DNA from 3 places in the Apolloniradiicaulis salifontis genome. Region 1 is predicted to be linked to each of the others. Evidence: predicted binding sites of a transcription regulator. Region 1 holds the regulator's gene; each other region holds the start of a gene.
The links. Region 1 encodes LexA, which represses DNA repair genes until DNA is damaged. Its sites were predicted from a motif close to ATGTTCCNCTTGTGTTCC; they were not measured.

Region 1 (9,995 bases):
AGTCCGCCGGCGACGTCAGCGCGGATCTCGGGCTTGGCGAGCCTGTGGAATTCTCCGATGTGGAAGCCTTCCAGGTGCCAGACGCCGTTATCGCCAGCGCTGTTTTCGCTCAAAACGAAGGCGATGTGACGGCGGTGGAAAGCCGCGGTGGCTGGCAGGTCGTTCGCATCACGGCGGCCGATGATCCGGTCGTGCCGAGCCTTGAGGACATCCGCGCAGACCTTGAGCAATTCCTCGCCGGCGACCAGTCTGAGGCCGAGATGCTGGACGCGCTGGGCGCGTTTGAAGAAGCACGCGCCGGCGGCGCCACGCTGGAGGAAGCCGCCCGCGCGGCCTCGCTGCCCGCCGAGCGGTTCGACCTGATCACCCGGCGCGGCCAGAGCGTTGAAGGCCAGACCGCGGCGACGCTGTCCCAGGCGCCGGACATTCTCGAGAGCGTCTTCAGCCTGCCGGTGGGCTTTCCCAGCGATGTGACCGGCTATGGCGAGAACGGCTATTTCGTCGCCCGCGTCGACGCGATCGAGGAATCGCGCCTGCCCACGGTGGACGAGGTGCGCGAGCAGGCGAGCGCCTTCTGGCGCGCCCGCCAGGTGGATGACGCGCTCACCGCCATCGTTGAAGACGCCATGGCGCGCGCCGAGAGTGGTGAAAGCCTTGAAGCCATCGCCCAGTCGATCGGCGGCGGCGCCGAGGTGGAGATCGCCACGCTGGGGCGCGGCGAAACCGCGGGTCCGTTCAATCAGCAGCTTGTCTCCGCTGCGTTCAACGCCGCTGAAGGTCAACCCTTCCAGGCGCGCGCCGGCGATCAGCGCACGCGCGCCATCGCCGTCGTCAGCGATATTCTCTCCCCGTCCGGCGATCCGGTGGCGCCCGAACGCCGGGCCGCGCTCACCTCTGAGCTGAGCGACGATCTCGCCGCAGCCCTGGAGAGCGCCGTGCTGGCGAGCTATGACATCCGGCGCGATCAGCTGCTCATCGACCAGGCCCTGGGCCGGGCCGACCCCGTCCAGCGATAGGCCCATGCGCGATTTTGCTCCCGACCTGGACACCGCGCGCGCCGCTGCGGCGCGCGGTGAGCCCGTGCTGATCACCGCGCGCCGCGTGGATGATCTGGAGACGCCGGTTTCAGCCTATCTCAAGCTCGCCGCGGGCCAGTCCAACACCTTCCTTCTGGAGAGCGTGGAAGGCGGGGCCTATCGCGGGCGCTATTCGGCCATCGGGCTTGATCCGGATCTGATCTGGCGCAATCGCGGCGGTGTGGCGCAAGTGGCGCGCGCCAGCGCCCCGGGCATGGCGCCGGGCGCGTTCGAGACAGAGCAGACCCCGCCCCTCGCCTCGCTGCGCGCCCTGCTGGACGAAAGCGCGCTGGACATGCCCGCCGGGCTTGCGCCGCTGGCGGCGGGGCTGTTCGGGTATCTGGGCTATGACACGGTGCGTCTGAGCGAGCGCCTTCCGGAGAACGCCGGCCCCGATCCCCTGGGCACGCCGGAAGGTCTGCTGATCCGGCCGCGCGCCATGGTGATCTTCGACGCGCTACGCCAGGAGATCACGGTGGCCGCGCCGGTGCGCCCGACGCCGGGCATCGACCCTGAGCTTCTCATCGACGCGGCCCGGCGCAGCGTCGAGCAGGTCTTCGCCCGCCTGGACGCGGCCGGCCCGGCAAGGCGCGAAGGCGCGCCCTGGTCCGCGCCGGAACCGCAGGCCAATATGAGCGAGGCGCAGTACCGCGCGAATGTGGAGACGGCCAAGACCTATATTCGCGCCGGCGACGTGTTTCAGGTGGTGCCCAGCCAGCGCTTTTCGGCGCCGTTTTCGGCGGCGCCGTTCGCGCTTTATCGCTCGCTGCGGCGCTCCAACCCCTCGCCCTTCCTGTTCTTCTTCGATTTTCCGGGCTTTTCCATCTGCGGTTCCAGCCCGGAGATTCTGGTGCGCCTGCGCGGCGGCAAGGTCACGATCCGCCCCATCGCCGGCACCCGCCCGCGCGGCCAGACCCCGGAGGCCGACGCCGCGCTGGAAGCCGATCTCAAAGCCGATCCCAAGGAGCGTTCAGAGCACCTCATGCTGCTTGATCTGGGGCGCAATGATGTGGGCCGGGTGGCGAAAGCCGGCACGGTGAAAGTCACCGAGCGAGAGATCATCGAGCGCTACAGCCAGGTCATGCATCTGGTCTCCAACGTCGAAGGCGAGCTTGCCGACGGCGAGGATGCGGTGAGCGCCCTGCTCGCCGGCTTTCCCGCCGGCACGGTGTCCGGCGCGCCCAAGGTGCGCGCCATGGAGATCATCGATGAGCTGGAACCCCATCGCCGCGGCGTCTATGGCGGCGCGGTGGGATATTTCGGCGCCCAGGGCGACATGGATGTGTGCATCGCGCTGCGAACCGCCGTTATCAAGGACGGCCGCATGTATGTGCAGGCCGGTGGCGGCGTGGTGCTGGATTCCGATCCGGAAGCAGAACGCATGGAAAGCGTGAACAAGGCCCGCGCCCTGTTTCGCGCCGCCGCCGAGGCCTGGCGGTTTGTCTGAAACGCCCGCCCCGGCGAAACAGCCACGGGTGAAAGGCGGCGCGGGCCGGCTCGGCCTGAGCTGAACCGGCCCGGTCAGGCACTATCGTTCGTACTGGTATTCGGCGTAGCCCTCGTCGCGCAGCGCCTCGAGCAGAGAGACCGCCGTCTCCGCATCCGCGCACGGCACGTCGACACTGCGGACGCCGCCGGCGCTTTCACTGTGGGACCGCGAGCCATCCTCCCACACGGAGAAATAAACGCGTTCAATCGCCTCCCAGCGGAACACCACCGAGAGCCTGTCCCCGTCGGCCAGCAGGTCATGCCAGCTGAGCGGAGCGCGCAGCAGCTCGATCTGGGCGCCCCGTGCTTCGTCGTTCACCGTGGCGGTGGTGAGATAGACCATGGATTCGCTGGAGCCCGCGCGGCTTTCGCCGGACATCTCGTGGACCATCTCCTCGCCGAACCGGGCGTCTTCATCGTACGCGACGTCCAGCAGGAAGCGCTGGTCCGGGGCCATGTCGGCCAGCATGGCCTGGGGGGTGCAGGCGGCGACCACCTCGTCCAGTTTCGGATTGTTCCAGGAGTCCACCCCGTCGCCGATCTTGAACGCGCGCACGCCGGAGCGCACCGGATCAACCTGCGCGCCGGAGCGGGCGAATTCCGCATTCAGAAGGCTCGCCGCCGCCTGCGGATCGTCGCAGGACACATACATCCGGGCGCGCTCAAGCAGCGGTTCGCTGAACGTGGGATAGCCGGTCTCGTCGAGCACGAAGACCCGGCTGTTGAAGCCGTCAAGGTCGGTATGCGCGGTTTGCAACATCAGCCCGTCTTCCAGCGACGCGGCCGCGTGAACCGCGTCTGCTTGAGCCGAATACGAGCGCAGGGCCGGCTGCTCGCCGTGATCGGCCGTGTACAAAAGGAAAGCGCCGGGTTCGCCGTCCCCCAGCTGGAACTGCGTCCCGCCCGCTCCCAACGACTCGCTGAACCCGCAGGCGCGGTTCGCGGCGGCGGCGCGATTGACGGTTCCGTCTGCCCCAATGAAACGGTCAAACACCGTGAGCTCGGCGGGCGGCTCGGCGGGTGGCTGCGGCGCCGCTTCGCTTGACGCCGGGCCGGGCGCCGCGCCCGAGACCTCGCCAACCGCCCAGTCGGCCCCGAGGACCGCAGCGGTCGCCGCCACGGCCGAAAGGCCCGCCGCAAGCGCGGCGCGGATCAAAATGCTCATGTCTTCCCCTCAAAACCCCAAGAGCTCTAAACTTGGTCCACAGCGTCCTGCGGAGTCCAGCTTCACCGCCCCGAATTCTGAATAATCCTGTCTTTGGTGGCGCATGAGACAGGTTTCGCAGACCGACCGGGACGCACAGCCGCTAACTCGGCGCGTCGCCCCCGCCCGCCAGCCCGCTGACCGGAACCAGCGCCACACCCGCCGCCTCCGCTTTCGCCCTTAACTCCGCCAGCGCGGCCAGCGTGCCTGGATAGGGATGACCGATGGCGATGGCCTGACCGGTTTCGAGCGCGCGCGCGAGCGCCGCGTCGAGCTGGAGGGCCGGATCAGCGCCGGGGGCGTCCAGGAACACGTCCCGGTCAAAGGCGGTGAGGCCGGCGGCCCGCGCCGCCTCGGCGGCGACGGACCCGGGGTGAGTAAGGGAATCCACGAAGATCAGACCCCGCCCCTCCAGCGCGGCGAACACCGCCGCCATGGTCGGCGCATGGGCGCTCGCCCGGCTGCCCATGTGATTGTTGAGACCGGCGACGCCCGGCGTGCGGGCCAGAGCCGTCTCGACCCGGCGGGCGATCTCGGCGGGGCTCAAAGCCGTGGTGACGGCGCCGGGGCCGGGATCGTCGAGCCCCACCGGCTCCATGGGCAGATGCAGAAACACCTCCCGCCCCGCCCCTCGGGCCAGCGCGGTCGTCTGCGGCGCAAATTCGGCATAGGGCAGGACGGACAGCGTCACCGGCGCGTCCAGCGCCAGGAGCGCGCGCGCCGCCTCCATGTCATGGCCGATATCGTCGATGATGACGGCGAGCCGCTGACGCCCAAATGCCGGCGGCGCAGGAGCCGACGCCTCAAACGCATCGCGCGGGGCGGTGTCCGCCTGGCGTTGAACACGCGGTTCGTACAGGCGCCGTTCCTGCGGGCGCGGCGGAACGGCGCGAGACTCTGTAATGGCCTGAGGCGCAAAGGCGGGGGGCTCAAAGGCGGGGGGCTCGATTGACGGTGATGCGGGACCCGCCGCCGTCTCCTGCGCGCCGAGCCATTGGCCGGTCAGCACCATCGCCACGGCGCCAATCCCGGCTGCGAGCTGGACAAAGGGAAAGGAAAACCGCGCCATAAGGCACTTGTTACAGTGAGTCGCGGTTGGCGGCGCGGATCGGCTTATCTAAGGTCCGAGCGATCAAAAACGCGGCGGGCCCGTCATGCTTCTCATCGTCGACAATTACGACAGCTTCACCTTCAACCTGGTGCATTACTTCCAGGAGCTGGGCGCCAGGACCCATGTGGTGCGCAATGACGCCCTGTCAGCCCAGGAGGCGCTGGAGCTGAACCCCGCCGGCGTGGTGCTGAGCCCCGGCCCGTGCGATCCCGACCGCGCGGGCATCTGCCTGGAGCTGATCCGCACCGCGCCGTCCACCCTGCCGATCTTCGGCGTCTGCCTGGGGCATCAGGCCATCGGCCAGGTGTTCGGCGGCGAGGTGGTGCAGGCCAAACAGATCATGCACGGCAAGACCAGCCCGGTGACCCATGACGGAACAGGCGTGTTCGAAGGCCTTCCCTCGCCCTTCACCGCCACGCGGTATCACTCGCTGGCGGTGGATCTGCCCGGCGGGACCGAGCTTGACGTGACGGCCCGGACCGCCGACGGCGAGATCATGGGGCTGGCGCACAAGACCCGGCCGATCCACGGCGTGCAGTTTCACCCCGAGAGCATCGCCTCGCACCATGGCCACGCTCTGCTGGCCAATTTCATGACGCTCGCCGGTCTGAAACCCGCCCGCGCGGAGCCGGCCTGATGGCAGGCATGACGGGGGGCATGACGGGGGGCATGACGGGAGCGATCGCCGCGCTCGGATCCGGGCGCGAGCCCGACGAGGCGGCCCTGCGCGACGCCTTCGACGCGCTCATGGAGGGTGAAGCCGACCCGGTGGAGATCGGCGGCTTCCTGCTGGCCCTGTCGGCGCTGGGTGAGAGTCCGCAAGCGCTGCGCGTGGGCGCCCAGTCCATGCGCGCGCGCATGACGAAGATCACCGCCCCTGACGGCGCCATCGACACGTGCGGCACCGGCGGCGACGCGCGCGGCACCTGGAATATCTCCACCGCCGCGGCCCTGGTGGCCGCCGGCGCCGGCGCGGTGGTGGCCAAGCACGGCAACAAGGCGGCGAGTTCGAAATCAGGCTCGGCTGAAGTGCTGGAAAGCCTCGGCGTCAACCTGTTCGCCAGCCCCGCCCAGATCGAGCAGGCGCTGGCCGAGGCGCGCGTCGCCTTCCTGTTCGCCCAGGCCCATCACGGCGCGGTGCGCCATGTGGGCCCGGCGCGGCGGACACTGGGCGTGCGCACGATCTTCAATCTGCTGGGTCCGCTCTCCAATCCCGCCGGCGCCCGGCGTCAGCTTCTGGGCGTGTTCGACCGGCGCTGGCTGACGCCCATGGCCGAGGCGCTGCGTGAGCTGGGCGCGGAAGCCGCTATGATCGTGCACGGCTCTGACGGGCTTGATGAAATCACCACCACCGGCGCCACCCATGTGGCGGAGCTTAAACCCGACGGCTCCATCGAGACCTATGAGCTAAATCCTGGCGATGCGGGTCTGGAAACCGCCGCGCTGGAGGATCTTCAGGGCGGCGAGCCGGAGGAGAACGCGGCGGCGATTCGCGGCCTTCTGGCGGGCGTCACCGGGCCCTATCGCGACATCGTGCTGTTCAACGCCGGCGCGGCGCTGAAACTCGCCGGTCTTGCAGAAGACTTCACCGACGGCGCGCGCCGGGCCGCCACCGCCATTGATGACGGCCACGCCGCGGCCGCGCTTCACGCCCTGGTGGCCGCCAGCCACGCCGACAAATCCGGAGAGGCCTGATGGCCGACGTGCTCGCCAAGATCGAAGCCTATAAGCGCGCCGACATAGCGCAGCGCAAGGCGGCCCGCCCCTATGAGGCGGTGGCAGACGCCGCCGCCGCCGCGCCGGCGCCGCGCGGATTTCTGGACGCTCTGAAAGCCCATTCGGCTTCAGACGGCCTCGCCCTCATCGCCGAGGTCAAGAAGGCAAGCCCGTCCAAGGGCCTGATTCGCGCAGACTTCGATCCGCCCGCGCTGGCGAAAGCCTATGAAGACGGCGGCGCGGCATGCCTTTCGGTGCTCACCGACACGCCGAGCTTTCAGGGCGCGGATGAATTTCTGGTGGCGGCGCGCGAAGCCGTCGCCCTTCCCGTCCTGCGCAAGGATTTCCTCTACGAGCCCTGGCAGGTCGCCGAATCGCGCGCGCTGGGCGCCGACTGCATTCTGGTGATTCTCGCCGCCGTGGATGACGCGGTCGCCGCCAGCCTCATCGAGGAGGCGTTCAAATGGGGCATGGACGCTCTGGTCGAGATCCATGACGCCGCCGAGATGACCCGCGCGCTCTCCCTGCCCTCGCCCCTGATCGGGGTGAACAACCGCAATCTGCGCACGTTCGAAACCTCGCTCTCAACCTTCGAATCGCTGCGTCCCATGGCCGGTCCTGACCGGTTTCTGGTCGCCGAGTCCGGCATTTTCCAGCGCGCCGACGCCACGCGGCTGCAGGCCGCCGGCGCACGCGCGCTTCTGGTGGGCGAAAGCCTTATGAGGCAGGACGATGTGACGGCGGCGACACGGGGGCTCATGGGGTTTTGACGCCGCAGCGCGGGCCTTTACTTGACCTTAACCTGGAACAGGCATAGAACATCGGCAACGTTTTCCGGTTTTGTTCCTGAGGGTCGTCATGCTGACCAAAAAACAGCACGAGCTTTTGCTCTTCATCCACAAGCGTCTGTCAGAGGACGGCGTTTCGCCCTCTTTCGACGAGATGAAGGACGCGCTCCAGCTGGCGTCCAAGTCCGGCGTTCACCGTCTGGTGAGCGCGCTGGAGGAGCGCGGCTTCATCCGCCGCCTCGCCCACCGGGCGCGGGCGCTGGAAGTGCTCAAACTCCCCGAAAACTCTGCGCCGCGCTCCGGCGTCAGCGCGGACAACGTCATCGAGCCGGCCTTCGGGGAACGGCGCGGCTCCGCGTCGTCTGAAGCCGGTGTTGAAGTGCCGGTGCTGGGCCGCATCGCGGCGGGCGTGCCGATCTCTGCGATCCAGCATGAAACCGACCGCCTCATGGTGCCCCACGCCATGATCTCCGGCGGCGAGCACTTCGCCCTGGAAGTCCACGGCGACTCCATGATCGACGCCGGGATTCTTGACGGCGACGTGGTGGTGATCAAACGCACCGACACGGCTGATAACGGCCAGATCGTCGTCGCCCTGGTGCGCGACGAGGAAGCCACGTTGAAGACCCTTCGCAAAAAGGGCGGGTCCATCGCGCTCGAGGCGGCCAACCCCGCCTATGAGACGCGCATTTTCGGCCCCGGCGAGGTGAAGGTTCAAGGCCGGCTCGTGGGTCTGATCCGTCAGTACCACTAGGCCGCTCCCGCAGCTCTATCGGCGCCGGCGACACCCTGCATCGGCCCCGCAGCATGCACGTCGCCTCATCGTGAGGCGCCTCTTTTTGAGACCGATCCCTGAAACGCCTCGCCCGCTTCACGCCGGCGGGGCGTTATGTTTCTGGCGGCTCTGAGTATGTTTTGCCGCGCTAGGGCGTGCTCCAGATCCGGTCGCGGCGGCGGTCTTGCGCCCCGCGCAGGCGGATCACCCGGCCGTCCTTGATCCAGAATTCCGCCCCGCCCAGCGCCTCACGCGCGGGATCGTCCAGCAGCACCGCCGCGCACCGCCGCTTGCGCCAGGCCGGCGCCCGCCCGTCGAACACGATCAGGTCGGCGCGCGCACAATCCTCCGGCAGGCTTTCCGGGTTTGACGTCACCGCCAGGCGCAGGCCGTCCACTGTCTCGCCCACGCAGCCAAGCGGGTCGCAGCGCAGCGGCGCGCGTTCGGCGCGCGAGCCCCCGGCCCCGGCGCGCTGAAGAAAGACGCGGGTGTCAAAACGCGAGGCCCTGAGGCTGCTGGCCTGCCACGCGCCGCTGTCGTCAAAGCGGGCCACCACCACCCCGCCGTCGCTGATCATCATGGAGGGCGGGGTCTGGGTGAGCCAGAGCCCAAGGGCTGCGAGCGCGGCGATGACGCCGGTAAGGCGCACCAGCCCCAGGCCCAGCGTCGCCAGGGCGAACCCGGCCGAATAAAGCGCGATGACAAGGCCAGGCGCGGCCTGCGTCGCCATGGCGGCGCCGTCCAGCTCCGCCGTCCAGTGGGCGATGGCAAGAACAATGCGCAAGCCCGCGTCCATGACCGCCAGCGCCGGCCCGTCGAGACCCACCGGCGCCAGCGCCAGGGCGACGACGCCGGCGGGCATCACCCAGAAGGTGAAAACCGGCATGGCCGCCAGATTGGCCACAAGGCCGTAGGCGGCCATTCGCTGGAAATGAAACGCGGCGAACGCGCCGGTCGCGGCGCCGGCCACCACGCTGGTGGTGGCGAGCCCGGCGAGGGAATCGCTCATGCGCTCCAGAACTTTGGCGCGGCCAAGCCGCTCCGGCTTCACCCGCGTCCAGATCTCGTACACCGCGATGAGCGCGGCCACGGCCGAGAAACTCATCTGGAACCCCGCCTCGGTGACGCTTTCCGGCGCGATCACGATCACCACAAGCGCCGCGATGGCCAGCGAGCGAAGCGAGAAGGCCCGCCGGTCCAGAAGCACGCCGGTGAGAACCACCGCCGCCATGACGAAGGCGCGCTGGGTGGAGACCGCGCCCCCGGAGAGGATGAGATAGCCGAGCGCCGCCAGAAGCGCGAGGATCGCCGCCGGCTTGCGCGGATCGCGGGCGCGGGCATAGGGCTCGATGGACGCGAACAGATAGCGCAGCGCCACGTACACCCCGCCGGCGAACAGCGCCATGTGCAGCCCGGAAATCGCAAGGATATGGCCAAGCCCGGATATCCGAAGCGCTTCGGCGTCGGCCTCGCTGACGCCTGAACGGTCGCCGGTGAGCAGGGCCGCGGCCACCCCGCCGGTGCGCTCTCCGGCTTTGGCCCGGATCCGCTCGGCCAAATTCCAGCGCATCTTCGCAAAGCCGCGCTGCAGGCGCGCCTGATCCAGCGCCGCCGGCTCAAGATCGGCGATGGCGAAGCCGGTGAGCGCGACGCCGTCATACCAGGCCGCGCGCGCCGGATCGTATCCGCCGGGCGCGGACGGGCCGGTGGGGCGGGTCAGCACCGCGCGCAGGCGCACCGCGTCGCCCGGCGTGAATGCGGCCAGGCGAGCGCGAATCCGGATACGGTGGGGCGGTTCACCGGCGCCCTCAAGCTCGGCCACGCGAATAAGCAGGCG
Region 2 (9,995 bases), 1.2 Mb from region 1:
CGCGACGGAGAGGGCGGTCTGCAGCGCCTGTGATCGGGCGGCGAAGGGTGACGATCCCGCCACGGCCCCGGCTGCGGCGGGCGGCGCGATCCGGCGCCCGGCCTCAGGATCAGGCGATCCGAAGACCGGCCGGCGGCCCGTTCGGCGTAAGTTCGCCGGCCCCGCGTCGCACCCGTCATCAGGCGCGGGGAGCCTTCGGGCTCCATCCCTGCTCGCCGACCCCCATACGGCCCGGACCCCCGCGCCTCCCTCTCCCCCCCTCGCGGCATAAGCCGGCGAGGCTTTTGGTGCTTGGTGCATGGCGTTGTGCGTTACGCCCGTCCCTTTCGTTTCCTGCTGCGCTGGCGTTCGACGCTCGTCACGAGCAGGGCCGGACGGCAAACGGGTCTGACTTTGCCACAAGGGCCGCCCCATCCTTGGGAGAAGCAGGTGAGCGGGGCTCTACTATTGGAGTTCACGAATACGACATATGAGGGAATTCTCGTAGAGGCTAACAACTTGAAACCGCAGTGGCGTTCTTTTGTAGTGTCTCAATGCATAAGCGCACGTCGGTATCAAAAGAAATGAGGAGCATCATCATGCAGGCGAACCGGGATTTTCAGGACGGTGTCCGCGAACTTTCAATTGACGAGATCGACATGGTAAACTGAGCCGGTATCGGCGAAGCCATCGGCAATGCGATCGAGGCCGCAAACGATCTTTGGGACGAGGTCCCTACCGAAGTCCAGGCGGTCGAGGTCATCGCCGCAGGCGCGATGGTCGGCGCCGCCGTTGGAGGTCCGGCCGGCGCAATTGCAGGCGGCACGATTGCAGCGGTGGGCGTGGTCACGACTGGCACCTGAAACGAAGAACGGGGGCCGAACACCCGGCCCTCCGCACCCACGAAAACGGATCGGAGCTCTGTGCATGTCAAGCTTTATTCGCCCGTTCGGGCTTCTCGGACCCCGCTATGAAGTCGGCGACAAGGGGCTACGGTATCAGCGCCTGGCGTGGCTGACGGCGTTCCTTGGCGTTGCCGCGGGCGCCCTGATCATCAGCGGTCTGGTCGACGCTGGCCGCGGCGTCGGGCTGGCCATTATGGCGGGCGCGATGTTCCCGGTGCTGCGATTTATCGCCCTGGCCATCAAGCATGGTCATCGTGTGGATGAGCGGCGCGCATAACGCACGGAGGTGCTGCGGGTCCAAACCTCGCGCTTTCACGGCGACCGCAGGGACCCGGCACGGCGCGTGTCGCCGCCTGGGTGGTCTGTGCCGGAAGAAGGGGATAAGCAGCAAGCTTTGATGGCCTTCGCCACCGCCCTCCGTCCGGCTCCGCCGGATACCTCCCCGATAAACGAGGCAGGACATCCGCTCCCAAACGCAAAAACGCCCGCCGGGGTCCCGGCGGGCGTTCTCATAACTGCGATGCAGCGAAAGCCTAGGCTTCTTCGGCCGCGTCCGCCTGTGGCTTGCGGCCCTTGGGCGGGCGGGCTTCGATGCCGCGGCCGGTGGTGCGCTCGACGATCCGGGCGGATTTTCCGCGGCGGTCGCGCAGATAGTAGAGCTTGGCGCGGCGCACCTTGCCCTTGCGCTTGACCTCGATGGATTCGATCAGCGGCGAGTGGATCGGCCACACGCGCTCGACGCCTTCGCCGAAGCTGATCTTGCGCACGGTGAAGTTCTCGTTCAGGCCGCCACCGGAGCGCGCGATGCAGACGCCTTCGAAGCGCTGCACCCGCTGGCGCTCGCCTTCACGGATCCACACGTTCACGCTCAGCGTATCGCCGGCGGAGAACTGCGGGATGACTTTGTCGCCGAGCACGCGGGCGGCTTCTTCCTGCTCGAGCTGCTGGATCAGGTTCATGGCTCTTCTCCTTGGCGCCGCTGATATCTCGCCCAGAGATCGGGGCGGCGCTGACGTGTGATTTCTTCGGCCTGTTCCTTACGCCACCGGGCGATCCGGCCATGATCGCCTGACAACAACACTTCCGGGATGTCCCGCCCCTCCCACGCCCGCGGACGGGTGTAGTGGGGGTATTCGAGCAAATCCCCTTCAAAACTTTCGTCTTCGGTGCTCTCGATCTTGCCGAGCACACCCGGAATAAGGCGGACACAGGCCTCGATGAGGACCATGGCCGGGCCTTCGCCCCCGGCGAGCACGGCGTCGCCGACACTCACCTCCTGCATGCTGCGCGCTTCGATGACCCGTTGGTCAAGACCTTCGAAGCGGCCGCAAAAAACGACAACGCCCGGCCCCGCCGCCCAGTCCCGGACCAGGGTCTGGGAGAGCGGCCGACCGCGCGGCGTCAAGTGGATCAACGGGCGTGAACGCGTGTCCACACTGTCGATCGCCGCCGCCGCCACGTCAGGGCGCAGCACCATTCCTGGGCCGCCGCCAGCCGGCGTGTCGTCAACGGAGGCGTGCTTATGACGGGAAAAAGACCGGATGTCCACCGTCTCTAGCGCCCAGAGTCCGTTCCTGCGGGCGGTTTCCAGCAGAGAAACCCCCAAGGGTCCCGGAAATGCGTCCGGATAAAGCGTAAGGACTGTGGCGGTGAAGCTCATGGCGCCGCGCTTATGGGCGTGAAGCGCTGTTGGTGCAAGGGCCGGCGGTGAGAGCCCGCCCGGCGCCGGCTATACCAGCCCCCGGAAGTTCAGGAGCGGCTCAGGAGCGGCTCAGGGCCGTGTGAAAGGGTTCGGAGCGGTGATTTCGCAAGGCGTCCCTCTCCCAGCAAGTCACGCAGGAGCCGCGCCCTTGAACGGGACGGCGATGACAGTCACCCATCCCCTTCCGGACACCTTGGCGCGCCGTCGACCGGGCGCTCCAGAGCTTCGACCTCCCGCTCTAGTGAATCACGAACGACGATGACGAAATCGTATGTGGTTTCAACGCACAGCGCGGCCTCGCCCGCCTCCGGCATAAAATAGACGAGGCGTTCTGCAGCTTCGCGCGCGGCCTCCACAAATCTGCCGCCAGGTTGAGTGCGGTCCGTCCGGCGATACTGTTCGCAGGCGATATCCATGGACTCCGCGCGGCCGGCGGCGTTCAAGGTGATCGCCAGATCGCACCGCGCACTGAAGCCCCGCTCCGCCTCATAACGCGGTTAATGTGGATGAGCGAAAAGGAATCTTTCGGGCTCGGGCAACCGCCAGCCAACGCCGTCATGCTCGAACACCAGGTTGGTCACCACGTCGAACGGCCTGAAGTTTCTGAGATCATAGGACTCGTCCAGGCCGTCCACCACGCCCTGCGCCGCGCGAGTGAGGCCTTCGGGATCAAGCTCCACCATGGGGCAGACAAGGCCCGGTTCCTGAAAGATGTCCCCCTCCATGCGTCCTGTAAGCGCGCATTCCACAGTCACCGGAGCGGCGGCCTGAACGAGGCCAGCGACAATTATCAGCATCTCCGACCCCTCTAGAGTGAAATCTTTGATACCTTCATTATTCTCGTACTGCAAGTTTGCGTGAGCTGGGCGATCCCGTTACGCCGCACGTCAGGCCCAGGGTGAAAGGGTTCGCGAGAACATAGCGCGCTGCGAAGCCTGCTGATGAGCGAGGGCCCGTTGGCCCGGCTCACGGCCTGGTGAAATAGACGCTGGTGCGATCAAACTCGCGCAGGGCACAGGTCAGCGCTTCGGCGAAAGTGCGCAGATCCATGAGCCGCCCCTTGGCCAGCCGCTCGCCGTCGCGGCCCAGCAGCGTCGCCTGGGTGCGGCCCGTGTCCAGCCCGTGGCGCCAGAGCTCTTTTCTGATGCGCGGCGAGGCGGATTTCAGTCCCGCGGCGATGGCCGCATAGATCGCCTGATGGGCGGCGTCGGGCGCGGTGACATAGAGCGTATCGAGATCGCCCAGAAGCTTGGCGTCGCTCATGGAAGCTTCGGCGTACCGGCTGGAGCCGGTCTTGGTCTCGATCAGCACCGCCTCAAGCCCGGCCTCGCCGTCGCGCACGAACACGCCGTCAACGCCCTGCGGTCCGCCCACCTTGCCGTTGATCACCCGCCAGCCGCGCGCCGCCATGGCCATGAGGGTCAGCGCCTCGCCGAAATTGCCCTGGTCCTGGCTGGCGGTGAAGTCGGTATGGCGCAAGCCCCTGAACGCCAGCGCCGAAGCCAGCGGCGCGCCGTCCGCCCGCCCGTCGAAGGCGGCGGGCGGCGCCGGAGCGCGGCCCGTCAAAAGGCGCAAGCCGCCGCCCGCCAGCGCCGAGAGCCCGGCGGACAGGCCAAGCACGGTCAGCAAGGCGATTGAACCGTCCATGGCGTCCCCCTCCCCATGGCCTCTTTCCCGAGGGAGTTCTAGCCAGATCAGGGGCGAAAGCCCAGATGAAACCTGGGGGAAAACCGCGAGCCCTAAAGCGCGCGCAGGGCCCGCTCGGCGGCGTTGCGCGCAAAGCGCAGGGTCAGCGCCTTGCGCCGCGCCGGCGCCAGCGTCTGCACCGGGCTCTGGCGCACGATCGCGCCGCCGAACCCGTCGGCGATGATCAGCCCTGTCTGGTCGGGCAGCATGTCGCGCGGGAAACGCTCCGACACCGCAAAGTAGAAACGGTCGCACCAGGCGAAATATTCCGGCCATTTCCCGTCGGCGCGAAAATCGGCGACGCCGGATTTGACCTCCACGATCACCACTTCGCCCTTGCGCCCCAGCCCGGCGAGATCGGCCCGGCGCCCGCACGGCAGAACAAATTCGGGGATCGCCGCGACGCCAAGATCCAGCAAAAGCCGCGACGCGCCGCGCATGAGCGCGCGCGCATCATCAAGGGCCGGATTGTCGGCACGAGCCGGGTGACCGGCCGGCCAGGAGGGGTTTGAAAGCGCCATGGAGGGCAGTTTGTTCGAATAATGTTCCGCTTTCAAGTCTTCTGAGTCATCGCCTGGCGGCCCTCTCGTCAACGGCGCGCCGGCTTGCTAGAGGAAGGCCATGAGCACGTCACAGACCGAAGAGAATAGCTGGGCCGGATCGGTCCCGCCGTCCGAAGCCGATTTCCTCGCCCTGGCCGAAACCGCCTGGGCGGAGCTGCCCGAACCGTTTCGCAAAATGTGCGGAAACGTGGTGATCCAGATCAGCGATTTCGCGCCGCGCGAAGTGCTCGACCATTTTGAAATGGACAGCGAGTACGAGCTGACCGGCCTCTATCACGGCGTCGATCTCACCGGGAAATCCATCGCCGATCCCAGCCCGGAGCCGGACTATGTCTTCCTCTACCGCCTGCCCATCCTTCTGGAATGGTGCGAGCGCGGCGACGTCACCCTGGCCGAGCTGATCACCCACGTGCTCGTCCACGAGATCGGCCACCATTTCGGGCTGAGCGATGACGACATGCATGCAATCGAGGATGCTGCGGGTTAGCCCGGACGCTCCAGGCGCCTCACCCCAGCTTCTTCGCCACCCAGTCCGGCACCACTTCGCTGGCCGGGCCGTAAATCCGCTCGTCAAACAATTCGCTCACCTCGCCGGGCTCAAGGGTGAGCTCCACCGTCCAGGCGCCCACGGCCTTGGCCTCCTGCACAAAGCTGGCGGCGGGATAGACCGTGCCGGACGTGCCCACGGCGACGAACAGGTCCACATCCTCCAGCGCGCGGTAGATCTGATCGAGGCCCAGCGGCATTTCGCCGAACCACACCACGTGGGGGCGAAGCCCGGCCGCCTTGCCGCAGCCTGCGCAGCCGCGCCCCGGGGTGATGTCGCCGGTGTCGGTCTCAAGCGCGCCGCAGAGCTGGCAGCGGGTCTTTAGAAGCTCGCCATGCATGTGCAGCAGGCTCGCCGATCCGGCCTGCTCATGCAGATCGTCGATATTCTGGGTGACCAGTAAAAAATCGCCGCGCCCGGCCATCATCCAGGCCTGCTCGGCCTCGGCCAGCGCCAGATGGGCGGCGTTGGGCCGCGCGCCGACAAGGTTCTTGCGGCGGGCGTTGTAGAACGCCAGCACCGTCTCCGGATCCGCCTTGAAGGCTGCAGGGGTCGCGAGCGTCATGGGATCGAATTTCGCCCACAGCCCGCCTGTGTCGCGAAACGTCCCCAGCCCTGATTCAGCGCTGACGCCGGCGCCGGTGAGGATGAGGATGTTTTCCGGTCCGGTGCTCATGAGCCCCGCCCCTTAAGGGCCTATTCGGCCGGCTCATGACGCACGGTGATCCCGGAAAGATCGGGCCCGCCCTCGCCGGCGAAGCGCGCGGCGGAGACCGGCTCTGCAGGCTCGAACGCCACGATGATCGCGCCGCCCTGGCCCACGAAGCTGGTGAGGGCGCCGGCGAGCTCGGTCATCAGCGGAGCCGGGACCGCGTCACCGGCCATGGCCGCGCCCATGGCCACGAACATGCCCGCCTGCGAGCGCAGCTGCGCCGGCGTCGTGCCTTGCTGCTCGGCCATGGCGGTGAGCGCCCGGTCCAGCAGCGAACGATCCTCAAGCACCACGCGTCCTGAATGGATCATCAACGGCGCCAGCACCGAGGCGGGCGGGGTTTCGCCTTCCGCCGCGTCGTTCTCGGCCATCCAGGCGTTCATGGCCTCGGTATAGGCCTGCACGCCGGAGACATCCTGTTCGAAGCTCATCAGGAAACCGTCTTCCATGGCGAGATAGTTTTCGCCCGTGGTGGTGACCCGGTCGGCGTCCGGATCGTATTCGGTCTCGCTGGCGAAGGAGAACGCCAGGGTCTCATAGCCCAGCATGGAGAGGGCCTGGGCGACGCCCGCCCCCTGCTCGCTCCGGCTGTTCGCCTCCAGAGTGAGGCTCGGCATTGAGGCGGTGGAGACAAAGGTTCCGTTCCGGCGCTCGTCCACCTCGCCGACAAAGTCCGGCATCGCGATGCGCAGCCCGCCGGAGACCACGTTGAGGCCGTTCACGGCCACGCGGTCATACTGATCATAGCTCGACGTCGCCGCGCCCAGCATCGAATCCTGGCCCACATCGCCGGCCATGCCCGACCGCAGCAGCGCCGCATGGACCCCGGACGCCTCGATGGCGTCGAGCGTGACAGCCGTTTCGTTTCCCTCCGGTGCGGCGGCGTCATAGGCGAAATCCGCGAGGGAGAAGCTTTCAAGGACTTCGCCGTCAAAGCCGCCGGCCTCGATGCTCGCGATCGTAAGCTCGCTCGCGCCCTCGCTCTCCACGCTGGTGAGAACGCGCAGCGCCTCAAGGCGCATGGATGCAAAGGTCTGCTGCTCCAGCGCGATGTCGTCAAACCCGCCCTCGCCGTTGAACAGATTGGCCAGCGCCTGACCCACGCCCGGCCCGGCCTCGTTGATGGTGAAGCTGTCAAAGCCGGCCTCGCCGTCTTCATAGGCGATCGCGCCGCTGTTCATGGAGAGGCGTTCGAACACCGGGCCCTGATCGCTCATGCGCGGATCGGTGAGGGTGAGCCTCTGCGCGTTCAACACGCCTTCTTCGGTGGTGAGGGTGAAATCGGTGAAGATGTAGCTGTCGCCCTCCTGCACCCGGTCGCCCCAGCTCGCCCGGCCCGGTTCTGCGAGGCCCAGAGCAGCCAGCGCCTCGACACCGCTGTCCGCCGCGCCCTGGCTGGCCGACTGGCCGGACTGACCCTGGCCCGGCTCGCCATCACCGCCACAGGCGGCGAGCGTCAGGGCGGCGGCGAGCACGGCGAGGGAGGCGGAGGTGCGAAATTTCATGGGGCGGACCCTTTTTTTGGTTGGCGAGCGTGTCTTCACGGCGTCATGACCTTCGGGCGCACATGCCGCCCTTCATCAACGCAAAGACTACCCGGCTCCATCCGCTTTGACAGCCCGGCATCACCCCCGACGATTAAAAATTCACGCGCCGCCGCCGATCCGCCCCAGCAGATCGGCGATGGGGTCGGAGTCCGGCTCGGGCGCAGGATCGCTCTGCGGCGCGCTATCGGGCCCAGGGGAGGGCTCGGCCGCACCAGCCTGCGCCGCCGCCCGCCCGGCCAGCAGCGCGCCGATGGGGTCGTCTTCCGGCGATTGCGGCCTTGATCGGCCCACCAGCACCGCGTCCAGGCCGGCGGGAAACACTGGAGCGGCCTCTATGAAGCGGGCGAAGACGCGCGCCGGGCCGGCGCCGCCAACCGCGTTCTCGGTGGGCGAGAAATCGTCATTACCCATCCAGACGACTGCGGCCAGCCCGCCTTCCCAGCCGGCGAACCAGGCGTCGCGATTATCGTTGGTGGTGCCGGTCTTGCCGCGAACCTCGCGGCCCGCCACCGCCGCGGCGCGCGAGGTGCCGTAGTCCACCGAAGCGGCGAAGAGCTGATCAAGCTGGGCCAGGACCCGGTCGGCGATGAGTTTTTCAGACGCTCCGGCGGGGCGCTCATAGATGATTTCGCCGTCTGCAGTCTCGATTGTGAGGATGGCGTAGGGCGGCGCGGACCGGCCGCCATTCATGAAGGGCAGATACGCTCCGGCAAGCTCCAGCGGGGTGACCTCATAGGACCCCAGCGCCAGGGCGCGCGTGTTTTCAAGCGGGCTTTCAATCCCCAGCCGGCGCGCCGTGCGCAGCACCCAGCCGCGGCCCGCCGCTTCGGCGACCTGCACCGCGATCGCGTTGGAGGACCGGGCGAAGGCGCGCTCCAGCGTCATTTCGCCTTCATAGCGCCCGCCATAGTTCTCCGGCGACCAGTCGCCATAGCTCAATGGCTGGTCGATGAAGACATCATCCGGTCCGAGTCCGGCTTCAAAGCCGGCGGTGTAGACAAACGGCTTGAACGCCGATCCCGGCTGGCGGCGCGCGGACACCGCGCGGTTGAACGGCGAGCGGGCGTAGTCGCGGCCCCCCGCCATGGCGACGACGCCGCCCGACGCGTCCAGCGCCACAACCGCGCCCTCCTGGGCGCCCCGCGCCAGATCGGGCGTGGCGAGCCCGAGATTCAGGGCCGCTTCGGCGGCGCGCTGGGCGTTCACATCCAGCGAGGTGGTCACAACAAGATCGCCAGAGCGCAGGCCGGCCAGCTCGCGAACCTGGGGCAGCACCCAGTCGGCGAACCAACCCGCGCCGGGGCTGGAGGCGCCGCGCGAGACCCGGATCGGGGTTTCCGCCGCCGCGATGCGCTCGGCCTCCGTGATGGCGCCGGTGGCGTACATGAGATCGAGCACCACCGTCGCCCTGACGCTCGCGCGGCGCACGTCGGAAGTGGGCGCATAGCGCGACGGCGCCTTGAGAAGCCCCGCCAGCAGCGCCGCCTCGCCGATGGACAGCTCGTCCGCCGGCTTGCCGAAATAGCGCCGCGAGGCGGCTTCCGCCCCCCAGGCGCCCGCGCCGAAATAGACCCGGTTCAGATACAGGGCGAGGATTTCGTCCTTGGTGAATTCGCGCTCCAGCCACAGGGCGAGCAGCATTTCCTGCGCTTTGCGCTTATAGGTCCGGTCGGAGTTGAGAAAGAGGTTCTTGGCCAGCTGCTGGGTGATGGTGGAGCCGCCCTGCACCACGCGGCCCGCCCGGATATTGGCCAGCAGCGCCCGGCCGGAGCCCAGAACATCGACGCCGAAATGGGAATAGAAGCGCCGGTCCTCCACCGCGAGCACCGCTTCCACGAGGCCCGCGGGCAGGGCGTCGGCGGTGATCGCCTCGGCGCTCACCTCGCCGCGGCGGGCAATGGTGCGGCCATGGCGATCCAGCAGGACCACCTCGCCGGCCCGCGGCGCCGGCTCCAGCCCGTCAAGGTCAGGCAGCGTGCCGATCAGCCACAGCGTCGCCGCGCCGCCGCCCACCACAAGGATCGCCGCGCTCAGCACGGCCGCGCGCAGGAGGAGCGTCAGACCCGGACGCGGCCTGGACTTTCTGGAGAAGGAGCGGCGGCTGGTCGCCATGGGTCGCCTTCGCGGGCGGGCGTTTACGGGAGGACCTGTGATGACGCAATTACGGTTAAGTCCGTGTGAACGCCATTCGCGCCTTGCCCCGGCGAGGCCGGTGCGCGACCATTCCCATGAAGCGCCCGGGACACAGGGCGAGACGAGGGGACGCCATGCACATGACCGCCATCATCCGCAAATCCATACGCGCCGCCGTGTTCGGATCCGGGGCCGTTCTCGCCCTCGGCCTCCTGTCGGGC
Region 3 (9,995 bases), 970 kb from region 1:
TTGAAGGCGGGCGGCGGCGCACGCCCCTCCCGCCCGGCGTCGTAGAGCGCATAGGTCTCGTAAAGATACTGAAACCCGGCGCGGGCCTCGTCTGCGACCAGCTGCTCGAAGCGTGCGCGCTGGTCAGGCGCCAGTGCGGCCATGGCCGCCGCGTCGAAATCGCGGTGCTGGTTCTCGATGCGTGTGACCAGATTGAAGCCGGGCGCGGCGATCATGGCGGAGGCGAGCGCTGCGGCGCCTTCAAAATCCAGGGCGTTCTCGATCACCGCGACGCCGGTGCGCGCGAAGGCCTTGGCCGCTTTGGCCAGGCTGATGTCCGCATTGAGCGATAAGGCGGGGCGGCGTGTTGCGGCGTCAGCAGGCATGGCGCGACCGCAGCAGCGCGCGCCCGGCCCCGCAAGCCGCTTGCGGTGAACCGCCGTCGGCGCGCGGCGAGCGGCGGGAAGGGCTCGCCTGCGTATAACGCGGTGCGCGGCCTTGCCATTCCGCCTTGCGGCGCGTTTCCTTGCCGCCATGAAACTCACCCTGCACCCCCTCTCCGACAAACCCGTTCCCGTGCGCCCCGCCGACAGCCGGCGCCGGTGGATGGACGCCACGCCGGAAAGCTTCGCCTATCGCTGCCTGCCGCTGGCCGCCGCCAACCAGCATGGCTGGGAGGTGTTCACGCCCACCGGCGTCACAGCGCGCTGGACCGGCGGCGACCGGGTTGAGGATGTCCAGGTCGTGCTTGACGATCCCATGGCCATGCACAAGCCGGGCTCGGCCATGGCTAATTTCGGCTCCGGCATCCTCACCTTCGAGATGGGGTTTTTGATGCGCACCCCGCCGGGCTGGAATCTGTGGGTTTCAGGGCCGGTGAACGGCGTGAAGGACGGAATCGTCGGCCTTGGCGGCGTCATCGAGACCGACTGGAGCCCCTACTCTTTCACCATGAACTGGCGCTTCACGCGGCCGGGCGAGGTGCGGTTTGAGGCCGGTGAGGCGATCGCCCATTTCTTCCCCGTGCGCCGGGATCTGTTTGAGCGGATCACGCCGGAGATCAAGTCGCTGCACACCGATCCCAAGGCGCTGAAACAGATGGAGATCTGGCGCGAAAGCCGGTCTGATTTCGCCGGCCGGCTGAAATCGGGCGACCAGGCCGCCGCCGAGGAGAAATGGCAGAAGGGCTATTATCGCGGCCTCTATCCCGACGGCGCGAAGGGCCCTGGCGATCACAAGATCAAGATCCGCGTGCCGGACTTCGCGCCGGCTGCGGACACGCCGAAAAAGCGCCGGCGCTGATCCAGGTGAAGGAGCAGTCATGATCAAGGCTGGTTTTAGCCGGGTGCTGACGCTGGCCGCCGCCGCAGCGCTGTCGGGATGCATGGCGGGCGATTGCGAGACGGTCGTGCTGGACACGCTGGCCTCTCCCGACGGCGCCCATGACGTGCGCGTCTGGAGCCGGACCTGCGGAGCGCAGTCGCCGCCCACATTCCAGTTTGAGCTGGTGGAAGCCGGTGCGCCGCAGCGCGATATCGCCCGGCGCGAGCAGGTCTTCCTGGTGGGGCGGGGCGTGCGCGAGGATTATGGCTTAAGCTGGCGCGCGCCGGGCGCGCTCACCGTCGAGCTGCGCGTCGGCGCGGATCAGGTGCTCAAGCAGGAGCCGGATCTGGCGGTCGGCGACCGCACAGTCGTGATCAGCTATGGGGTGATCAGCTATCCCTAGCGCCTATTTGCGCGCCAGCGGCCAGGCGAGCTCGCGCGCCGTGCTGGCGGGGGCCATGTTCTCGATGCCGAATTCTTGCGGATAGGTGCGGGTGATCTTCGCGGTGCCGAACAGCACGTCCCAGAAGAACAACAGATTTCCGTAATTGCCCTTGTAGTGGGTTGCGCCGTCGCCCGCGTGCAGGCCGTGATGGGCCGCATGGGTGGCGGGCGTGGAGATCGTGCGCTCCACGACCCACATGACCGGGGCGAGGGCGGGAATCCTGTACAGCGGCGCGTCCCACCGCCAGCTGGAATGAGCGGCGAAGATCACCGCCATTTTCACGATCAGATAGACCGCATAGACCGGGTAGAAGCCCAGATGCACCAGCACCGCCGACGCCCAGATGCCCGGCATGAGCATGTAGTAGAAAAGATTGTTCCGGTAGGCGATCCGCACGCTCATATAGCCGCCCGAGTGGTGGGCGCGGTGCAGATTATAGAGCAGCGGGACGCTATGGCTGGTGCGGTGCCACCAGTACTGGGTCATGTCGTCGGCCACCAGAAGGATCGCCACCATCGCCCACCAGGGCAGGAAGGCGAGCGCGCCCGCGCTGCCCGGGCGGATCAGCTCCACCAGCAGGGGCGCCAGGAAGAAGATCGCCGGCACGGTGATGAGCACGATGGTGAGGCTGGAGACCGTTTCGATCACCACGTCGCGGCGCGACGCCCTGGGCGCGCCGGAAAAGCGGCCCAGCACGATCTCCAGCAGAGCAAAGCCCGTAAAGATCGCCGGTACGACTAGTTTTTCACTCACCACGGTGCGGCTCCTTAATTGACAGCCGGTCGAGACTGGACCCGCGCGGTCATAACGTCCAATCGTAATTTGGCCATTTAATATTCGTTTTTGTGATAGCATGGCTCCCATGTTGAGCCTGAAAAGCGCCCGCTTGTTCGTCGCCGCCGCAGAGCGGGGCACCGTTTCCGCCGGAGCGCAGGCGATTGCGGTGTCCCAGCCGGCCGCCACCAAGATCCTCGCCCAGCTTGAAGCGTCCCTGGGCGGCGCGCTGTTCGAGCGCACCGGGCGCCGGCTGGCGCTCACCGCGCTGGGCGCGGCGATGCTGCCGCGGGCCCGCACCCTGGTGCAGACGGCCGCCGACATGGAGGGTGAGGCGGGGCGCTGGCGCACCGGCGGGGCCGGGGCGCTGACCATCGGAGTGGGGCCCAGCGTTGAGTACAGCTTCCTGCCGGGCGCGGTGGCGCGGCTTTATCAGACCGGGCGCGACATCGCGCTGACCGTGCGGGCGGGCCCGGCCGCGCGCCTGATCGAGCAGCTGCGCGGCGGAGAGCTCGATCTGGTGGCGGCTGATATCGGCGCGGTGGAGGGACCGGATGATCTGACCCTCACTGCTTTGCCTGAAGAGGGCGTCGCGGCGTGCGTTCGCGAGGGTCACGCCTTGCTGGACGCCGGCCGGGACGTCGATCCCGGCCGCTATCCGGTGGCGAGCGCCACGCCGCCGGGCCGCCTGGCGCTCGGACCCATGCCCTTTGGTCTCGCGGCGGCGAGCCTTGTCTGCGACGACTACATCACCCTGGCGCGGGCGTGCGCGGCGTCGGACCATGTGCTGGTGGGTCCGCAGACCGTGATCGCGCGGCTGTGCGCCGATCATGCGCTGGTGCGCCTTGAGTTCGGGGGGTCGCCCGTGGTGCTGCGTCCGGGGCTGATGCGCCGGGCGAGCGCACCGGCGGATCCGGCGCTGGACGCGCTGTGCGCGGCGTTTCTTGCAGCCGGGCGTGATCAGGCGGGCGCGCGCTAGTCCGAGCCGTCCTCTTCCTCGCCCTCTTCATCGAACATCAGGAGGTCGGCCGGCTGGCAATCCAGCTCGCGGCACAGCGCTTCCAGGGTGGAGAATCGCACCGCCTTGGCCTTGCCGGTCTTCAGAATGGAGAGGTTGGCCATGGTGATGCCCACCCGGTCGCACAGCTCGGTGAGAGACATGCGGCGCTCGAGCAGCATCCGGTCCAGGGTGACGCGAATCGGCATTGCGTCCTCCTAGATCGTATATTTTTGTTCGTCACGAAGGCGGGCGCCCTCGCGGAAGATTTCGGCCAGCACGAAGAACGCCAGCACCGCGAACCAGGCGCCCAGATTGAGGGAGAATTCCGGCACCACGCGCCCGCCGCCCTGCACCGGCTGACCCGACAGGGTGAACACCAGCGAGATGACGCCGTGGCTGGCGTATTGCAGGACCTGATACACGCCGATGCCGATGGCTATGGCGCGCAGATTATTGGCGTTTTCGGGAACGAAGGGGTCGCCGCCGATGAGGGTTTTGAAAATCCGGCGCAGCCGGTCAATGATGAAGATCAAGGCTGCGATCGCCACCACCGCCATGGGCAGGGCGAGCACCACGTCCATGGCGAGGAATTGCGACAGGCTGTCTGGAAGACCGTCGCCGAATCCGGCGAGGCGGTAGAGCCCGGTGAAGACGATGAGAACGATGATGAGGCTTGCAAGGCCCAGAAACGCCCACAGAATATAGAAGGCGGCGTCCAGGAGGAGCTTTAGTATCGAAGCCAGAGATCCCGGTCCGAGCGTTCTCATGCGCCCCCCAATAGTCGTTTCTACGCGTCGGGGCCTTGAAGGCCGGCCGCTTCGGCGCCGCGGGGGAGGAGCGGTGCGTCTCGAAGCAGACCGGCCTTTTCGGCCTTCATGTCGGTTACGCCATCAGCGGGCTGAGGGCGGCGACCATGCCGGCGAACACGCCGGCGACCAGAACCAGATTGATCACCGTCGCAAACGTCGCGTGACCGTTGGAATTGTTAGACCTGACCATCTCTTACTCTCCTAAGCTGTTTTGTCGACCAACCATTACGGCGCATCCGATCTTTCTTGCCGGTCTGTCGCCGGAGCCGTTCGGGGTGTTCCCGTCCGCCTCGAGACTGTATGTAGGGGATCTCGTATCGGGACGCAACAAAAATATATCGAAAAACGATATTAATTTTTCGAAAGGCGATATGTTCAATCAGCAGGGACGATATGCATGAATGTCTTCACACGCGCGCAGGCCTGGGCGATCGCAAGCCATAATGCGGGCAAGATCAAAGAGATAGCCGAGCTTATCGAGCCCTTCGGGCTGGACGCGAAAGGCGCCGATTCGCTGGGCTTGCCCGAGCCGGAAGAGACCGAAGACAGCTTTATCGGCAATGCGCTTTTAAAGGCGCGGGCCGGCGCGGCGCATTCCGGGCTGGTGGCGCTGGCCGATGACAGCGGGCTTGAAGTGCACGCGCTGGGCGGTGCGCCGGGCATCTATTCGGCGCGCTGGGCCGGTGAACCGCGCGATTTCTACGCCGCCATGGACAAGGTGCGCGCCGAGCTGGAGGCGAAGGGGGCCACGGATTACTCCGCCCGCTTCGTCTGCGCCCTGGCGCTGGCCCACCCGGACGGCGAGACCCGCGTCTATGAGGGCGAGGTGCGCGGCGCGCTCACCTTCCCGCCGCGGGGCGAGCAGGGTTTCGGCTACGATCCGATCTTTATTCCGGACGGGTTCGACATCACCTTCGGCGAGATGGAGCCTTCGAGAAAACACGCCATGAGCCATCGCGCCCATGCCTTCCGCCTTCTGAAAGCGGACCTGTTCTCCGCGTGAGCGCATCTCACGAAGACCGGCTGGGCCTTTATATCCACTGGCCCTACTGCGTGCGGATCTGCCCGTACTGCGATTTCAACGTCTACAAGGCGGCGAACGCGGACGGGGACGCCCTGTTCACCGCGATGCTGGACGATCTGGCGCGCTGGCGGGAGATCACCGGGCCGCGGCGGCTTGCAAGCGTTCATTTCGGCGGCGGCACGCCGTCTCTCATGACCCCGGCTCAAGTGGGCCGCCTTCTTGAGGCTGCAGAGCATCTCTTCGGCCTGGAGCCCTGCGCCGAGATCGGGCTGGAGGCCAATCCCCGTGAGGCGGCTGCGTTCAAGGGCCTCGCCGGCGCGGGGATCGAGCGGCTGTCGCTGGGCGTGCAGGCGTTCAGCGACGCCGATCTCAAACGCCTGGGCCGCGATCACGGCCCCGACGAGGCGCGCCGGGCGATCACCCTCGCGCAAGGCGCCTTCGCCCGTGTCTCCATCGACATGATCTATGCGCGCGAAGGCCAGACGGTGGACGGATGGCGCGGCGAGCTCGAAGAAGCCATCGCCCTGGGGCTCGACCATCTCTCGCTTTACCAGCTCACCATCGAGCCGGGCACCGCCTTTGAGCGGCAGGTGCGGCGGGGAACGCTGAAAGCGCCCGGCGAGGACCTCGCCGCGGATCTGTTCACCCTGACGCAGGAGATGACCGAAGCGGCCGGCCTTGGCGCCTATGAAGTGTCCAACCACGCCAGAGGCCGCGCCGCGCAGTCGGTCCATAACCGGCTCTACTGGGAAGGCGCCGACTGGATCGGGATCGGTCCCGGCGCCCATTCGCGCCTGGGCCGCGCCGACCGGGGCGGACGCGTCGGCTATGCGGCGGCGCTGAAACCCGCCGCCTATATCGCGGCGGCGACGGCGGTGAGCGGCCACGACGAAGAAGAGCTGAGCGCGCGGGACGAGGCGGTGGAGCGCATCCTCATGGGGATCAGGCTGGTGGAGGACGGGCTCGACGCGCAGCGCGTCGCGGCGATCACGGGTTACGCACCGGACGCCGGCGCCGTTGAGCGCCTCTCAGCTCAGGGCCTGATCGAGGCCGGGCCGGATCGCCTGCGCCTGACGGGCAAGGGCCGGATCTACGCCGATGCGGTCGCAGAAGCGCTGATCCCCGATTGAGCAGAGGTCGCGGCGGCGCCGGTCCCGGCCGGCGCGGCTAGGACCGCTCGTCCGGCTCCACGTCCACCGGCCGCGAGAACGGGTCGAGGTCGAAGGCGCGGGGCGCGGGGTCGAGCACTTCAAACCCGTCGCGGCGCACGGTGTAGACCGCCAGACCGCGCTCGATCGTGCCGTCGGGCCGCAGGCGGAATAGCCCGTCCACGCCCACAAAGCCGTCAGGATCGGTGAGGCGTTCGTCCGTGAAATCGCCTTCGGCGGCGAACAGGGCGGCCAGCGACGCCGCATCATAACCGAGTCCGGCCAGGCGCGACGGCGTTTCTCCGAACGCGTTCTCATAGACCTGTTCAAAGCGGGCGCGCGCGCTGGGATCGGGGCCGGCGAACCAGCCATTGGCCAGGGCCGGTTCACGGGTCAGGGCCGGATCGCGCCACAGCCCGGTGCCGATGAATTTCACCAGGAAGGGGTCGATGTCCTCATACACCAGGACGGGCGCAAGAATGCGCAGCTGATCGCCGCCCTCGGGCAGCAGCACCACCTGGAAGGGCGAGGCCTCAGACGGGGTCCAGTTGCGCCCGGTCATGGTGGCGGCGCGGGCGGGGTCCAGCCGCTCCACTCCGGTCGAGGCGAGTCGGGCGGCGGCCTCGGTCATGGCGCTGACCCCGCCGTCATAGAAGGCGGTGGCCACCAGGCCCCGGTCAAACACCCGTGTCCGGGTGCGCGGCTCTGCATCCTCCGGCGCGTCTTCGGGCAGGGGCAGACGGACTTGCGCTTGAACCGGCTCCGGGTTTTCGCCCAGCAGCTCATCGATGGTGCGGCGATAGGCGTCGTTCGCCACCTGGCCGTAGGCGGTGTTCGGCCCGATGAAGGCGAAACGGTCCGCGCCCAGACCCGCCACATATTCGGTGATGCGCCTGACTTCTTCGTCGGGCGGGAAGCTGAGCAGGTAAACGCCGTCGCCGGCGATGGTGGCGTCGGTGGTGAAGGTGATGACCGGGACGCCGGCGCTGCGCGCTTCTTCGCCGGCGGCCGCCGCCGCGGCGCTGAAGAGCGGGCCGATGATCAGATCGGCGCCGTCGGAGATCGCCGACCGGGCCGCTTCGCGCGCGCCTTCGCCGGTGCCGCCGGTGTCCTTTGGCAGCAGCACGAGGGCGTCGCCGGCGCGTTCAAACAGCGCCAGCTCGGCGGCGCGCAGGATGCGCGAGGCTTCACGCCGCGCCGCCTCTGAACTCGCTGAAAACGGCAGCAGCAGGCCGACGCGGGTGAGGGGCATGCCGCGAAGATGGGCCGGGGTGTAGGCGCGGTCGGCCAGATCCACCGGCACGGTGATCGGCTCGGGCGGGGCGCCGACCACGGGGCGTTCGGGAATCGTCTGCACCGGGGTGGCGGGTCCGGGCGCGCTTTCGCAGGCCGCCAGCGCAAGCACGGCGAGCCCCAAAACGCCGGCCGAGAGCCGGGACGCGAGGCGCCTTGGCGCAAGCGCGTGCTTGAGCGATGCTGCAACGGTCATGTTGGTCCCCTCGACAGTCCGGATGCGCCGCGCCCCAGCGCTGCGCGAAGTTACCCGCGCCGGCGCGCGCGGGCAACCGTTCGGGGCCGCGCCATGAGGCCTGTTTTATGAGCCGCCCGCCCTCAGCTGCGAACCGCGCCCGCAAGCGCCGCCGTGCGGAATGGCGTGGACGCGCTGCAGAGCGCCTGTGCGCGCTGCGCCTGACCTTGAGCGGCTGGCGGGTGATCGACCGCCGCGCCCGCACGGCGGCGGGTGAAATTGACCTGGTGGCCGTGCGCGCCGATGTCTTGTGCTTCATCGAGGTGAAGGCGCGCGCCGACGCTGAAACCGCGCTGGCCGCCGTGTCGCCGCGCCAGCGAGAGCGCATGCTGCGCGCCGGGTCGCTGTGGCGGGCGCGCCATCGCCGCTTCGCCCATCTTCAGCCGCGTTTCGACCTGATGGTGGTGACGCCCTGGCGTTGGCCCAGACGGATCGAGAGTGCGTTCGAAGCCGAAACGCGCGGCGCCCTCGACCTGATCTAGGCGGGCGTCGTCAGGGCCGAAGTCTGAACGCCGCATTTACCTTTTTTCAGCCTCGCGGGGCGATGCTGGGCGCGATCTCCCGTTCAGGTCTCGCCTCGCCCCCGACCGCCATCTTCTGGAGCGCCCCGCCATGGTTCGCACGCCCCTCTTCGCCGTCCCTCTCGCCTCGGTCTTGCTGACCGCTTGCGCCGCGCTGGAGCCCGGCCGGTCGATGGGCCGCCAGCTGGACGATTTCAACGCCTCGCTCGGCGTGAAGTCGGCGATGCTGCGTTCTGAAGGCTACGCCCTTGATCAGGTGGACGTGGAGATCACCGAGGGCGTGATGCTGCTGTCGGGCTCCGCGCCGCGCGACGCCGACCGCATTTTCGCCGAATGCCTCGCCTGGTCGGCGCCGGGCGTGCGCTCGGTGGTCAACGAAATCGAGGTGGGCGCCTGGCGCGGAACCCGCGAGCTGGCGCAGGATTCGGTGATCACTCAGCAGGTGCGCGCCCGCCTGGTGCAGGACCCCGATGTGCGCGCGCTCAACTTCAACATCGAAACGCGCCAGAGCGTCGTCTATCTGCTGGGCTATGCACGCGACCGCGCCGAGGCCGACCACGCCGCCCAGCACGCCGCGCGCGTCCCGGGCGTGGAGCGCGTGGTGGATCTGGTGCGGGTCACCGGCGAAACCCCCGAACTGCCCGCTCGCGGCGCCTTGCAGGCCGAGGCCTGCGACGCGGTGGGCGGCGCGCCCCTGCAGCCTGGCGCTCCCGTCCTGGACCAGCCGATCCCGGCGCCGTCTTCATCGCCCCAGCTTCTCGGCGAGCCGGATGCGTCCGCCGCCCGGAGCGATCCCGCCCCGGCGGCCAGTCCGGCGCAGCGGGTCTTCGAGCCGCGACTCGACCGTACCCAGCCGTCCGAGCCGGCGCGGCGACCCTCTTCTGACGCGATGCCCTTCTAGAAAGGTCGCCTGTGGGTTGACCGCGGGCCTTTCGCATGTTTCCTTAATGTTCCACTCCCTGTGGATAACTCCGGGGGCGTGGAAGATTTTGTTGAGCATGAATATTGAACGGAGACAGGGATGGGCAATCGCACTGCGTCCGCTGCGTTTGAAGGCGCCGAGGCCCGTCCTGTGGATGTTCAGGTTCAGCTGACCGGCGGCAATGTGGCCTTCACAGTTGTGGGTCTGGCCGACAAGGCGGTGGCCGAAAGCCGCGAACGCGTGCGTGCGGCTTTTGCGGCGATCGGGCTTTCGCTTCCCAGCAAGCGACTCATCGTCAATCTCGCCCCGGCTGATCGGCCCAAGGAGGGCACCCATTACGATCTGCCCATCGCGCTGGGCCTTCTGGCGGCGCTTGAGGTGCTGCCCTCGCGTGAGATCGCCGATTATCTCGTCATGGGCGAGCTGGGCCTGGACGGCTCCATCGCACCGACGCCGGGGGCGCTTCCCGCGGCCATGCTGGCCGCCAGCCAGGGCAAGAGCTTCATCTGCCCTGAAGCCAGC

Region 2: mmcB (DNA repair putative endonuclease MmcB) is a predicted target of LexA. The motif match lies at 4,815-4,832, and genes of this name have one in related genera.
Region 3: rdgB (RdgB/HAM1 family non-canonical purine NTP pyrophosphatase) is a predicted target of LexA. The motif match lies at 4,650-4,667, and genes of this name have one in related genera.

Annotation. Positions count from the first base shown of each region.
Region 1 is NZ_CM132387.1:1,792,585-1,802,579, forward strand. Features, by position in the region: gene ACWCOP_RS08685 (peptidylprolyl isomerase) at 1-1,016, shown strand, start outside; gene trpE (anthranilate synthase component I) at 1,021-2,523, shown strand; gene ACWCOP_RS08695 (hypothetical protein) at 2,605-3,729, opposite strand; gene ACWCOP_RS08700 (divergent polysaccharide deacetylase family protein) at 3,872-4,837, opposite strand; gene ACWCOP_RS08705 (anthranilate synthase component II) at 4,923-5,516, shown strand; gene trpD (anthranilate phosphoribosyltransferase) at 5,549-6,574, shown strand; gene trpC (indole-3-glycerol phosphate synthase TrpC) at 6,574-7,365, shown strand; gene lexA (transcriptional repressor LexA) at 7,454-8,137, shown strand; gene ACWCOP_RS08725 (ComEC/Rec2 family competence protein) at 8,307-9,995, opposite strand, start outside.
Region 2 is NZ_CM132387.1:2,974,030-2,984,024, forward strand. Features, by position in the region: gene ACWCOP_RS14080 (hypothetical protein) at 907-1,161, shown strand; gene rplS (50S ribosomal protein L19) at 1,418-1,843, opposite strand; gene trmD (tRNA (guanosine(37)-N1)-methyltransferase TrmD) at 1,840-2,544, opposite strand; gene ACWCOP_RS14095 (hypothetical protein) at 2,757-3,002, opposite strand; gene ACWCOP_RS14100 (hypothetical protein) at 3,084-3,383, opposite strand; gene ACWCOP_RS14105 (hypothetical protein) at 3,553-4,233, opposite strand; gene mmcB (DNA repair putative endonuclease MmcB) at 4,326-4,793, opposite strand; gene ACWCOP_RS14115 (metallopeptidase family protein) at 4,894-5,322, shown strand; gene ACWCOP_RS14120 (NAD-dependent deacylase) at 5,342-6,058, opposite strand; gene ACWCOP_RS14125 (hypothetical protein) at 6,079-7,599, opposite strand; gene ACWCOP_RS14130 (transglycosylase domain-containing protein) at 7,741-9,753, opposite strand; gene ACWCOP_RS14135 (hypothetical protein) at 9,915-9,995, shown strand, end outside.
Region 3 is NZ_CM132387.1:2,759,485-2,769,479, reverse strand. Features, by position in the region: gene ACWCOP_RS13175 (2OG-Fe(II) oxygenase) at 1-365, opposite strand, end outside; gene ACWCOP_RS13170 (DUF6065 family protein) at 514-1,281, shown strand; gene ACWCOP_RS13165 (hypothetical protein) at 1,301-1,705, shown strand; gene ACWCOP_RS13160 (sterol desaturase family protein) at 1,709-2,500, opposite strand; gene ACWCOP_RS13155 (LysR family transcriptional regulator) at 2,601-3,500, shown strand; gene ACWCOP_RS13150 (helix-turn-helix domain-containing protein) at 3,497-3,727, opposite strand; gene ACWCOP_RS13145 (DUF2975 domain-containing protein) at 3,737-4,288, opposite strand; gene rdgB (RdgB/HAM1 family non-canonical purine NTP pyrophosphatase) at 4,728-5,333, shown strand; gene hemW (radical SAM family heme chaperone HemW) at 5,330-6,484, shown strand; gene ACWCOP_RS13130 (penicillin-binding protein activator) at 6,522-7,991, opposite strand; gene ACWCOP_RS13125 (YraN family protein) at 8,099-8,512, shown strand; gene ACWCOP_RS13120 (BON domain-containing protein) at 8,643-9,452, shown strand; gene ACWCOP_RS13115 (YifB family Mg chelatase-like AAA ATPase) at 9,573-9,995, shown strand, end outside.